Regions from separate parts of the Sporosarcina sp. E16_3 genome, predicted to be linked through region 1. Evidence: riboswitches for the same ligand, from Rfam matches in the RefSeq annotation. Region 1 holds a riboswitch; each other region holds the start of a gene.
The links. A riboswitch is a leader RNA that binds a small molecule or an ion and turns the genes downstream of it on or off. The one in region 1 is predicted to bind lysine.
Positions count from the first base shown of each region.

Region 2: linked by a shared signal. The riboswitch ahead of I2483_RS11015 (Na+/H+ antiporter NhaC family protein) and the one ahead of dapA (4-hydroxy-tetrahydrodipicolinate synthase) in region 1 are both predicted to bind lysine.
Region 3: linked by a shared signal. The riboswitch ahead of I2483_RS07010 (aspartate kinase) and the one ahead of dapA (4-hydroxy-tetrahydrodipicolinate synthase) in region 1 are both predicted to bind lysine.

Region 1 covers NZ_JADPRX010000010.1:38,114-42,391, forward strand. Annotated here, with positions in the region: gene I2483_RS08335 (cyclic 2,3-diphosphoglycerate synthase) at 1-1,030, shown strand, start outside; gene dapA (4-hydroxy-tetrahydrodipicolinate synthase) at 1,332-2,216, opposite strand; lysine riboswitch at 2,339-2,516, opposite strand; gene I2483_RS08345 (hypothetical protein) at 3,190-3,405, shown strand; gene I2483_RS08350 (VCBS repeat-containing protein) at 3,467-4,186, shown strand.
Region 2 covers NZ_JADPRX010000016.1:45,908-50,185, reverse strand. Annotated here, with positions in the region: gene I2483_RS11025 (bifunctional metallophosphatase/5'-nucleotidase) at 1-1,266, shown strand, start outside; gene yunB (sporulation protein YunB) at 1,309-2,070, shown strand; lysine riboswitch at 2,126-2,307, shown strand; gene I2483_RS11015 (Na+/H+ antiporter NhaC family protein) at 2,451-4,022, shown strand.
Region 3 covers NZ_JADPRX010000007.1:96,812-101,089, forward strand. Annotated here, with positions in the region: gene sdhA (succinate dehydrogenase flavoprotein subunit) at 1-65, opposite strand, end outside; gene I2483_RS07000 (succinate dehydrogenase cytochrome b558 subunit) at 111-722, opposite strand; gene I2483_RS07005 (YslB family protein) at 960-1,376, shown strand; gene I2483_RS07010 (aspartate kinase) at 1,428-2,645, opposite strand; lysine riboswitch at 2,735-2,914, opposite strand; gene uvrC (excinuclease ABC subunit UvrC) at 2,963-4,278, opposite strand, start outside.

The DNA of each region.
Region 1 (4,278 bases):
CTTCACGCTACTTGGACCAAAAGGCACGCAGTTAAAGAGCAATAAACCGGTTATTTCGGTTTGTGCTGTGCGAACTGGAACCGGGAAAAGCCAAACGTCACGTAAAATTATCGAAACATTATTGGAGCATGGTTTAAAAGTTGTTGCAGTGAGACATCCAATGCCTTATGGCGATTTAAATGCTCAGCGTGTTCAACGCTTTGCGACAGTGGAGGATTTGAAGAAACATAATTGTACAATCGAAGAAATGGAAGAGTATGAACCACATGTGGACCGTGGAAATATTGTTTATGCTGGTGTTGATTATGCAGATATTTTAGCGGCAGCTGAAAATGATCCGGATGGCTGTGATGTTATTTTATGGGACGGAGGAAATAATGATTTCTCTTTCTTCAAGCCTGATTTAGCGGTTACTGTCTTGGATCCGCATCGTCCAGGTCATGAGTTGAAATACTATCCTGGTGAAGTTAGTTTACGAACAGCCGATGTTGCTATCATTAACAAAATTGATAGTGCAACAGCAGAAGCCATTCAAATCGTAGAAAACAATATCAAAATTGCAAGCCCTACTAGCACAATTATTAAAGCTGAGTCAAAGATTACTGTAGATAACCCAGAAAGTATTATTGGTAAACGTGTATTAGTCGTTGAAGATGGTCCTACGTTGACACATGGAGAGATGAAAATTGGTGCGGGTACAGTTGCGGCTGAGCGCTTAGGTGCGAAGGAAATGATTGACCCACGTCCATTTGCAGTAGGTTCATTAATTGAAACGTTTAACAAATATCAACATATTCAAAACGTTCTTCCAGCAATGGGGTATGGCGAACAGCAATTGAAAGATCTTGAAGAAACCATCAATAATGCCGACTGTGATGCCGTGATCATTGGAACACCGATGGATTTATCTCGAATCATTTCTATTAATAAACCATATACGCGTGTACATTATGATTTAGATGAAGTGGGTAGCCCTAATTTAAGCGGAATTTTAAAAGGTTTTATCCAAGAACATAAGCTTTCGAAGTAAATATCCGATATGAAAGCTAGCATGCAAAGGGACATTAAATAACAAATGAAGGCGCAGAGGTTCTCTATTGAATCTCTGTGCCTTCATTTGTTTTTTTTGACAGTGATGGTTACTGATAGATGTGAAAAGTTCCCACTTAAACTAGCTGAAATGCCCATTTGTATAATGCAGAAATACAATCAGCAAGTATTAATCCAGTTAACTTTAAAATAAGGGATCCTAGACAAGGATAAAAAGTGATGGGGCCAGGTTCTTATTGATTTGTGAATTGATTTAGAACCTGGAACTTTTCACAACCTTTTTAAATAGTTACTTTTTCATGGATATTTAGTGCTTGTTGCAGAGAACTTAGTTGTTCATCGTTTAAAGGAATCATAGGTAGGCGGACACCACCGACAGGGATTCCTTTTAAAATCAAAGCTGCTTTTACAGGTGATGGATTTGGGGCAGCAAAAAGTGCTTTCATTATTGGCAGTAGTCTGCGATGATCCCTAGCTGCCTCTTGGACGTTGCCACTTTTGAAATGTCCAATCATCGTTTGCATTTCATTCCCTAAAACATGGGATGCTACAGAAATGACACCAGCTCCACCGATCGATAAAACTGGAATCGTTAAACCATCATCACCGCTATACACTGAAAAATCTTCAGGTGTATCAGTAATAATTTCGGCCATCGTATCTAAATTACCGCTTGCTTCTTTAATAGAAACGATATTTGGGATTTTTGAAAGGCGAATGACTGTTTCAACAGATATGTTGACAACACTGCGTCCGGGAACATTATAAAGTATAATTGGTAAAGATGTGACCTCCGCAATTGTCTTAAAGTGTTGATATAATCCTTCTTGGCATGGGTTGTTATAGTATGGGGCAACAAGCATAATACCATCGACACCTACATCTTCTGCAAGTATTGTTAGCTCAATTGATCCTTTCGTGTTGTTCGAGCCTGTACCAGCAATTACTGGAACTCTCCCATTCACAACTTCGACTGTAAACTTGAATAAATTCAATTTTTCATCATCCGTTAACGTCGGAGACTCTCCTGTTGTACCAGATACCACTAAGCCATCTGTTCCATTAGCAATTAAATAATTAATTAAGTTTTTTGTAGCTTGAAAATCAATTTCACCATTTTCATCAAAAGGAGTCACCATTGCAGTTAATACTTGTCCGAAATTCATTATTTCTCCACATCCTATAATTTATTTTAAAAAAATAGAGGAAGAAGGGCAGTTAGTGAATTAACGCAAAAAAGCAACAACGAGGGCTCGTTGTTGCAGTAGAAATAATAAATTATTTCTTTGCATAAGATAGCCCTCCATATAGTTTCCTATATGACAATCCTGTGTTTATTCAACACAGAACCAGCTTCAAGAAAATGAGATTCTCTCCACTTCGGCAAATTCCCCTTTCCACAATTGTCATAGGATCTCATTATCCTCTGATTGTGTACTGATGGTCTTTGCGCCTCTATCCTTACTTCAAAAATTTTGAAATAAGTGAATTTCTAATTAGACAAACTTTACCCCTATTCTAAAGCAATTGCAAGTGAAAGGTGCTGAGTTCAAAAAAAGTTCTGAATTTAATGGGAAATTTATATTCTTTAAAGTGTTATTACGTCTGCCAATTAACCATTTTCTCACATAACATACTGGTGAGGAGGGCTTGATATCCTCCATTTTCACTGGACCATTTCCTGCTCGCTTGCGGCTAACTATTTATGACATTTTTACTGTGGGGCAGGTATTGCTAGAAGTGACTACGTCACTTCTAGCAACACTCTTTTCAGTAATACTGTTGCGAATAGTTGCCTGTCGCGTTCCTACAATGATCAAGTGAAAAATGCGGTTGTTTTGAAAGTAAAGAGTAGATGACATTCTATTGAGAGTGTAAGTGCCCGAATATGCAATTTCGGGCACTCATACACGTTATATAATGTGCTTCTTACTGACTTTTAACAAAGAGTATACATCTAATCATGTGATGCCTTATAGAAGGTGACACTACTTTAAAATAAAAAAGAAAAAACCATAGAGAAAGCATCAGGCGCCAAAATTGCATTTTTGGCGGCTTTTCTCCAGGTAGGAAGTCAGCTATTCTTTCGTCCCAAAAAACTTCAGCACTACTTGAACTTATACATTTGGAGAGCGACGGATGAAGGACCACCATACGATTAACGGAAAAAAGTGTGTAGGGATGCGACAAATTCGCATCCCTACACATCCAGATATCTCGGTAATTGTAATAGAAGTCATTCAATCCAAAGCAATCCAAAAGCGCAACCATACAAGTAGTGGCCAAGGGAGGATTAAGTTACTTACTGGTTGGTTTTGGTTAATCAACACATGTGAAATGTTATACAACTTGTAGCAAACATTCCGTTAAACCATAGGATAGATATAAATAAAGGCATAATGAAAAGGGGAACGTTATGAATATTTATAACTCACCAGCTAGTAGGAGTCAACCCAGTATTGTTGCGTTTGCTCAGGGAGATGTTACCGGAGATGGAGTAAGTGATTATGTCTATTTAACTGGAATAAAGACTCCAGATAGTCCATTTACACAAAATATAACCCTTCATGTTAAGGATGGAAGAACAGGTGTGTCAACAAGTATCCCGCTGCGGGAAAATGTTGGCTATAATCCTTCCTTATTCTTAGGTGATTTTACTGGGGATGGTGTAGCTGATATATTAATAAGTATTGCTACAGGTGGTAGTGGTGGAACAATGTACTATTATGTTGTTTCCTTTGTTGGCAATAAAGCAAAATTAATTTTTGATTTTAATGTATATAATGATCGATACCAATATGACGTTACGTATCAAGACAATTATAAAGTTGAAATTGTCAGCAAGGTGAATAATGAAAAGTACATTATCGACATATCTACAAGAGGTGCTGAGTATTTATCTGAAATATATTATGGGAATGGAAAATTGAAAAAACCAATAACTGGTTTTGTGAACCCTTTGAGCGGTTTATATCCAGTAGATTTTGATTCAAATAAAGTTTATGAGCTTTTAGCTTATCAAAAAATTGCGGGAAGATATAATGCAGATTCTTTAGGGTATATTATGAACACATTAGGATGGAATGATAATAGATTTGTTTTGCAAAATCAGTATGTAGCTATTTTTGGCTCTTAGGATTCTTCTCAAATGGGAAGTTTTCCGGGGAGGGGCGTTATTTGGTAATCTTTAACGCGTCTGGATTTGAAGTGCGGATTCCTAATGGAGGA
Region 2 (4,278 bases), on a different contig from region 1:
TCAATAGAAGGAGATGCTTGCTACCACTTCGACATGGGTGATCATGTTGATCGTTCCCATCCTTTTACGGAAGGGACAAAAGGGCAAGGGAATATCCGTTTGTTGAATGAAGCGGGCTATGACGCTGTTACGATTGGTAACAACGAAGGAATTACAATGTCAAAAGAGGCATTGTCTGCTCTCTATGAGGATGCCAAGTTTGATGTTATCTTGAGTAATTTATTCGAAGAAGATGGTAGCCGACCAAAATGGTTATTGCCTTATACAATCTATGTCACAGAGCTAGGTACGAGAATTGGTATTATAGGGGCTACGGCAGAATACAAAGCCTTCTATTCGAAGTTAGGTTGGCAAATAACACCGCCCCGTGAAAATTTAAAACTTGTTGCTGAAAGCATTGCAGATGAAACGGATATGATTGTTTGTCTATCACATATGGGGATTCATGAAGATGAATTGCTTGCTGTAGAATGCCCCGAAATCGATATCATTTTCGGTGCGCATACGCATCATCTTTTTCATGAAGGCAAATTGATAGGTAACACCCTTTTGGCTGCAACAGGTAAATATGGCGAATATGTGGGGCATGTAACCGTGAAATTTAACGCGGATACAAAAGAAGTTTTACAAAAGACTGCACAACTTGTCAGGGCAGATTCAGTTAATAGCAATGAAGAGGATATTGAAAAAGTAAATAAGCTAATCAAAATGGGAAAACAAGCGATGGAGGAACAAGTTTTTTATAATCCTTCTCATTTATCCCAAAATCTATTTGATGGTAGTCCGCTGTCCTCTTTCTTTGGCAGGGCCCTCATTGCGTACTCGCAAGCGGATTGTGCCATGTTTAACGCAGGGATCTTTTTAGGTAGCCTAGATAAAGGTTGGGTGACAAAAGAGGATTTACACTCACTTCTACCTCATCCAATCAATTTATGTCTTATTACACTGGATGGATCAGAATTAAAAGATGTTTATGAGCTGTCGTTAACGAAAGAGTGGCCGCAAATTGAAATCAAAGGGCTTGGTTTCCGAGGAACTATAATGGGTGCAATGATTCACGAAAGACTGTATAAAAATAGATATGGTCAGCTTTTTGCGGGGAATAGGGAAGTTGTAGCAGGTGAAAAATACACACTTGCAACACTGGATATGTTCACGTTCGGTTTTTTCTTCCCATCGCTTAAACATGCAGAAATTGAGTACTTTATGCCCGAGTTAATCAGGGATATTGTTGGTTGGTACGGAACTATACTATTCAAAGAATGAACGACTTCCTCCTTGCATAATGTATAGCAGGAGGGAGTCGTTTTGAGATTTAATGGCCAGGTCACTAGAAAGTCTAGGAAAAAGAAACGTAAACTGTTACCCCTTCTTATTCCTGCGTTTATTATCGCGATTGCCCTTTTTATATATTTTATCAATGCGAGGCTTACTCCGATTTATGTTGACTATGCAGAGGTACAAACACAAAGAATCGCATCTCATGTTATCAACAAAGCCATCAATTCACGGACTGTCAATGTCCTTGACGTCAATGATATTATCGTGAATGTCCCGAATGATTCTAAGGGAATGATTAAATTCAACACAGAAATAATCAACAGAGCATCAGCAGAGATACATGGTCTTGTCGAGGCCCACCTTCAACAGGCTGAATCGGGAAATCTAGCAATATTACCAACAGAAGAGATCGAATTTGACCCGCAAGCGATGGAAAGTGGCGAGGGAGTTGTCTTTTTTGTCCCTCTTGCTCAAGCGGCAAATATTCCATTACTAGGGAACTTGGGGCCGAAAATACCGATTCGTTTCCATGTCATAGGTCAAGTTCAGTCGACAATAGATACAAAAATAAGTGAATTTGGTATTAACAATGCTCTTGTTGAAGTGAATATACTATTGACAGTAAATGTCCAAATCATTGTCCCGCTTGCAACAAAGCAAAGTGTAGTGACACAAAGAATACCAGTAGCTATGGGTCTTATCCAATCAACTGTGCCACAAATCTATACGACTGGTAGTGGGAATCCGCCATCAGTTGAAGTTCCTGCCCCTCCCGTGAAAGAGGAATGACAAGGGACTTGAAAATGCTGTGGATAACTGATAGGCTAGTAAAGGATTGAAATATCGATTGGGTAGAGGCTGCATTGCTTATTAGTCACACACGCGAGATTGACACCGATGACCGTGTGTAAAAGGAAGCTTTGCCGAAGTTTGGTAGGATTGTCAGGATCTATCAAACTGGGGTTATTCCGAATAGGGATAACACTGTCATACATCTTTGAACATGTATGATGAGCTACAAGTCGTGAGTTAGATAAGCAGTATTAGTTATCCAACAAACGAAACGTAGATAAAGCCGGCTCCTGATGCACTCTGCTGAGTGTAGTTAGTAGCCGTATTTTTATTCCCCCTATACAGGGCCTCAACCCGACTAAATGGAGGAATAGTAGATGATAGGAACATGGGTATCAATTTTACCACCACTAATCGCAATTATTATGGTGTTTGCAACTAAGCGAGTGCTGTTGTCGCTCGGAACAGGAATAGTCTCAGGCGCATTACTCACGGCGTCATTCGGACCTGTCGAATCGCTGAAGAACTTATGGGAATCGGTCAAGGCTACATTTTGGGATGGTGGACTTAATACAGGAAATATTTATATTATCCTTTTCATTCTTCTATTAGGAGTTATCACTGCATTTGTTAGTTTGTCTGGGGGAAGCCGGGCATTTGCAGAATGGGCAGTGCGTCATATCAAAACAAAACGCGGTGCAAAATTACTCACGGTGTTTCTCGGTATTGCTATTTTCGTGGATGATTATTTTAATGCATTGGCAGTGGGGCAAATTGCTCGGCCGATTACAGATCAGCATCGCGTTTCCAGAGCGAAATTGGCTTATTTAATTGACTCCACGTCAGCACCGATTTGTGTCATTTCTCCTATCTCCAGTTGGGGCGCTTTTTTAATCGGGCAACTTGCACTAATATTTGGCGGCGCTGCAGCAATTAGCTATTCGCCACTATCTGCCTTTGTCATGATGGCGCCTATGAATTTTTACGTTATCGCAACACTTGCAATGGTATTTTTCCTTGCATGGACGAATTTCGATCTATTCGAAATGAAAAAACATGAACAGCGTGCGACAGAAACAGGTCAATTGTTTGATCCTGATAAAGTTATTCCAGGTCAGCTGAAAGAGGAATTCCCTGTACATGCACATGGTCGCGTTCGGGATTTGGTCGCACCAATCGTTACACTAGTTGCAGTGACATTTGCAGTGATGGTTTGGACAGGTTATAAAGCGGGCGGATCAATGAACGTTTTGTCGATTTTTGAAAATACGAATGTCTCTCTTGCATTACTATCTGGTGGGATTTTCGCCACGCTGATAGCGGTAGTATTATATATGCAACAGATGAAAAATAATGAAACGGCAAGCTATTCTCTTATTGGCAGTGCCTTTACAAATGGATTGAAAGCAATGATGCCACCTGTACTGATTCTTATTTTTGCGTGGTCATTATCTTTCTTGATTGGAAAACTGGAAACAGGTCTATATTTATCAGAGCTTGTACTGAAATCAAATATACCGGTTTCATTCCTGCCAGTCATCATGTTTATCCTTGCTGGTATTATGGCCTTCTCAACAGGAAGCTCATGGGGATCGTTTGGTATTCTTATGCCGATTGCAGGAACCATAATGATTGACGCGGCACCAGAAATGTTACTACCTGCGCTTGCAGCAGTTCTTGCAGGAGCGGTTTTCGGTGATCACTCTTCACCGATTTCTGACACGACGATTCTATCATCTACAGGTGCAGGATGTAACCATATTGATCATGTTTCGACACAGTTTCCGTATGCGCTGATTTGTGCTGTAGTAGCTACATTGGGCTATATCATACTGGGTATTACGGGGTCCATATGGATTGGTCTAGTTGGTGTCATTGTTATTCTTGTAGTATTGTTTTCTATGTGGACGATGAAAGCTAGAAAAAACGTAGGACAGCAGTCTTTATAATAGTAAATGATTGGAAGCGGCGAGTTTTTTTGCCGCTTCTTTATTATGTCTGAAATAGTATTTCGACAAAAAAAGTTTTGACAATAGTCAGATAGGTATATATACTAGGTGTTAAGACTAATATAATCAGAAAATGGCGAACTTCCACTCAATGGTTAATTAAAAGAATTAGGAAAGGATGATTGCGAATAACCGATTTTCCTGTCAATCGAAAGACTTATTTGAAGGAATTGAACTGCGAAAGAAGAAATTAGAA
Region 3 (4,278 bases), on a different contig from region 1:
GCTTTGATAGTTGCCATCAGGCCGGCTAGTCCACCGCCGACGACAATCAATCTGCTTTTTGCCATTATTGTTTCACTCCTCAAATTATAGGTGATCTCATTTTTTATTAATTAAACGACGAAAGCAAGTAGCGCTTGTACACCGATGACAGAAAGAATTAGGAATATTGCCATCGAGATATACGTAACGATAGTTTGTGAGCGTGGAGATTGTGTAATCCCCCAACTTACTAGGAATGACCAAACCCCATTCGCCAAGTGGAATGTAGCTGCAAGGACACCCGCAATGTAGAACGCAAGCATGAATGGATTCGATAAGACTTTAGCCATCATGTCGAAATTCACTTCAACGCCCAATGCTTTTTGAATTCTTGTATCGTAGATGTGCCATGCAATGAAGATCACAAGGAATACACCCGTTATACGTTGTAGCATGAACATCCAGTTGCGGAAAGTCCCGTAACGCTGTACGTTATTTTTCGCTGTGAAAGCTATGTACACACCGTAGAACCCGTGGAACATAAGTGGGATGTAGATGATGAACCATTCTAAAAACAGTACGAATGGTAAGTTCCCCATGAAATCGGATGCAGCATTGAATGCCTCTGGCCCGCGTGTGGCAAAGTGGTTAATCACTAAGTGTTGGGCAACAAAAAGCCCCACTGGAATGATTCCGAGTAGTGAATGAAGACGACGCAAATAAAAATCTGATTCTCTTGACAAGTCTTTTACCCTCCTTTATTAACTGAGTCCCTCAGTTCGCCCCTGTCATCATTTAGACATGAAGCGACCGTTGACGACGTACCTCTTCGTGGTACAATATTATGACATAACCATTGTACTCCTCCGTTTTGAAGAGGTCAAGACGATGTGGGCTTTTCGACACGCCCGAATTTAACATATTATTATTCTTTAGGATTTACTAACGCTATCATTTAACCGAAAGGGTTGCTTATTCGATTGAAAAATACTACATATGATTCACCGACCCGTTTTGGCTATGAAATTTTGCGAGATCACGTGTTGCCAAGTATCCTCGGTAAAAATGAAGACGATATCCTCTATTGGGCCGGAAAAGAAGTGGCTCGAAAATTCCCGATTTTCGGTATTGATGAACTTCCCGAATTCTTTCAAGAAGCTGGATGGGGGCCTCTTCATCTCGAAAAGACGTCGAAAGATGAGGCTTTTTATTCGTTAAAAAATGATTTCGATACAAATACCCACAACAGATCTTGCCAACTTGAAGCCGGTTTCATTGCACAACAGTACCAGAAATTTAGTGGATTACTCACTGAGTGCTACGGAGAATCGAACGCGAAGGATGGTCTCATACACTTCCAAGTGAAATGGGATTTGAAAACGAAAGTCGAGGAATGAAAAAGAAGATGCATCCCTAATCGGGTGCATCTTCTTTTTCTATAAATCATTTCAATTTGCATCCAATCCGAATTGATTATGAAGCGCCGCTACCGCTATTTCCACATCCGATTCAGGAATAACAACGGATACCTTGATTTCAGATGTACTGACCATTTTCACAGGAACCGATGCGCCACGAAGTATCTCAAACATTTGCGCAGCAACTCCTGGGTTGGATACCATTCCACTTCCGACGATTGAAACTTTCGAAAGACCCACTTCAAAATCAGCTCTACTGTAACCAAGGGCGTCTTTTTCTGTTTCCAAAACGTTAATCGCTTCTGCGAAATCTTCTTTCTTGATAGAAAATGAAACAGACGGCTGTACGCCTTCCATAATTGTCTGGACGATAATATCGACGTTAACATGGTGATTCGCAAGTGCAGTGAATATATTCGCAAGCGAGCCATTGTATGGAACGTCATACATAACTGTAATCCGAATAATATCTCTTTCAAAGGCGATGCCCCGAACAATTAAATTGTTTTCCAAATCAATTTCCTCCTTGATAATCGTTCCTTCACCTTCCATATGCGCAGGTCTGACCCGAAGCGGCATTTGATGGTTCTTGGCAAACTCAACCGCTCTTGGGTGAAGTACCCCTGCGCCTAGATTCGCGATTTCAAGCATTTCATCATATGATATTTCCTCAAGCTTTTTGGCTTGTCGAATTAATCTTGGATCCGTCGTAAATACCCCTTCAACATCTGTGTAAATATCACAGATTGCTGCATCAATCGCAATTGCAATTGCGACAGCACTTGTATCAGATCCCCCACGACCAAGTGTCGTCAACTCACCCGAGCTGTCAGCACCTTGAAAACCGGTAATCACTGCAACAGCACCCGATTCAAGCGTTGTCACTATTTTATCCGCATGGACTTGCTCGATTCGCGCATTTCCGTGGACTGATTCTGTCGTGACGCCCGCTTGCCACCCTGTGTATGAGCGAGCTTCCAAACCTTGTGCTGCAATTGCCATCGCTAGAAGGGATGCCGTTACTTGCTCACCTGTCGCAAGTAGCATATCAAGTTCACGGCGGCCCGCTTTCGGATTAACTTCTACGGCGAGCTTTAGAAGATCGTCCGTTGTTTTCCCCATTGCAGAAACGATAACCGCCACTTGATTCCCCCGATTTACTTCACCTTGAACAAGCTTTGCGGCGCGTGCAATCCTTTCGGGGTTTGCAACTGATGTGCCGCCGAATTTCATTACAATTCGTACCATGATTTTTCCTCCAATTTCCCCCTGAACGCAAAACGGCCCTCATAAGTATGAGAGCCGGTCCGATTGGAGCTATCGCCTAAGAGACGCCCCGTTCAGATAGCTCTCCAGGTATTTTTATACCTGACAGACTTCCATTTATTCAATGGAAATCCAGCAGGACAATCGTGACAGCCGATTGGTCCGCTTCGGCGAATACTCCTTTCAATCTCGTTCATCAGGCTGCCGCCTTCCGGAGATCTACTATTGGTACCCGCACCTCTATCTTCACTACATATGAAATTATAAGTGAAAAAACGCAGTGCGTTCACTCTATCACATTACTTCTCTTCTCGCAATGCCTCTTCACGGAAATACGTTTCCACTGATTTCGCAACCGCCAACGACAAGCCCGCTTGTTGCAACTCTTCAACGGATGCTTCACGAATCTTTTTCATAGACTCAAAATGTCTAAGCAACATCGTTTTCCGCTTCGGTCCTACGCCCGGTAATCCATCAAGTGCTGACGTCAATGAATTCGTTTCGCGCCGTTGCCTATGGAATGTGATCGCAAACCTGTGCACTTCGTCTTGAATTCTTTGTAACAAGTAAAACGCTTCACTTGTTCTTTTTAACGGAATCATTTCAATCGGATTGCCATAAAGGAGTTGCGCCGTCTGGTGTTTATCGTCTTTCGCAAGTCCGGCAATTGGAATTGACAAGTTTAGCTCATCTTCAATGATTTCCCTTGCTGCTTCCATATGGCCTTTGCCACCGTCTATCACGATAAGATCAGGTAGTGGCAAATCATCCCTGAGCACACGGATATAACGCCGTCTTACAACTTCACGCATTGCGGCATAGTCGTCATGTGCTGCCGCTGTCATCGTTTTATACTTTCGGTAATCTTTACGGTTCGGTTTCCCATCAAGGAACGACACCATCGCAGAGACCGCATCTGAACCATACATATGCGAGTTATCAAATGCTTCAATACGGAACGGTATGGTGATATTCATCGCCTTACCAAGTTCTTCACACGCACCAATTGTACGGAGTTCTTGTCGTTCAATTAGTTGAAACTTTTCTTTCAATGAAATCTCGGCATTTTTGATGGCAAGATGGACAAGATCTTTCTTTTTACCGCGCTGTGGAATGAATACAGGTACATCCAGAAGCTGACGGACGATTTCACTGTCAATCCCTTGAGGTAACAGGATTTCTTTAGGGATTAAATGTTGAGACTTGCCGTAAAACTGTCCGATGAACGTCAGCAGTTCTTCTTCCGGTTCTTGATAAACGGGGAATAGCGATACATCCCGTTCAATTAGCTTTCCTTGACGGACGAAAAAGACTTGAACACACATCCAGCCATTGTCTACAGAAAATCCGAAGACATCTCGATCAGTGAAATCATTCATCGTCATGGCCTGTTTTTCCATAACCGCTTCAATATTAACAATTTGATCACGGTATTCTTTCGCTCGCTCAAACTCCAAGTTTTCCGCGGCCGCAGACATTTTTCCCGTCAATTCTTTTTTGACACTTTTATAACCGCCATTCAAAAAACGGGTAATATCATCAACCATTTCCTTGTACGTTTCCAACCCCACTTCATTGACACAGGGGGCGAGGCACTGGCCAAGATGGTAATACA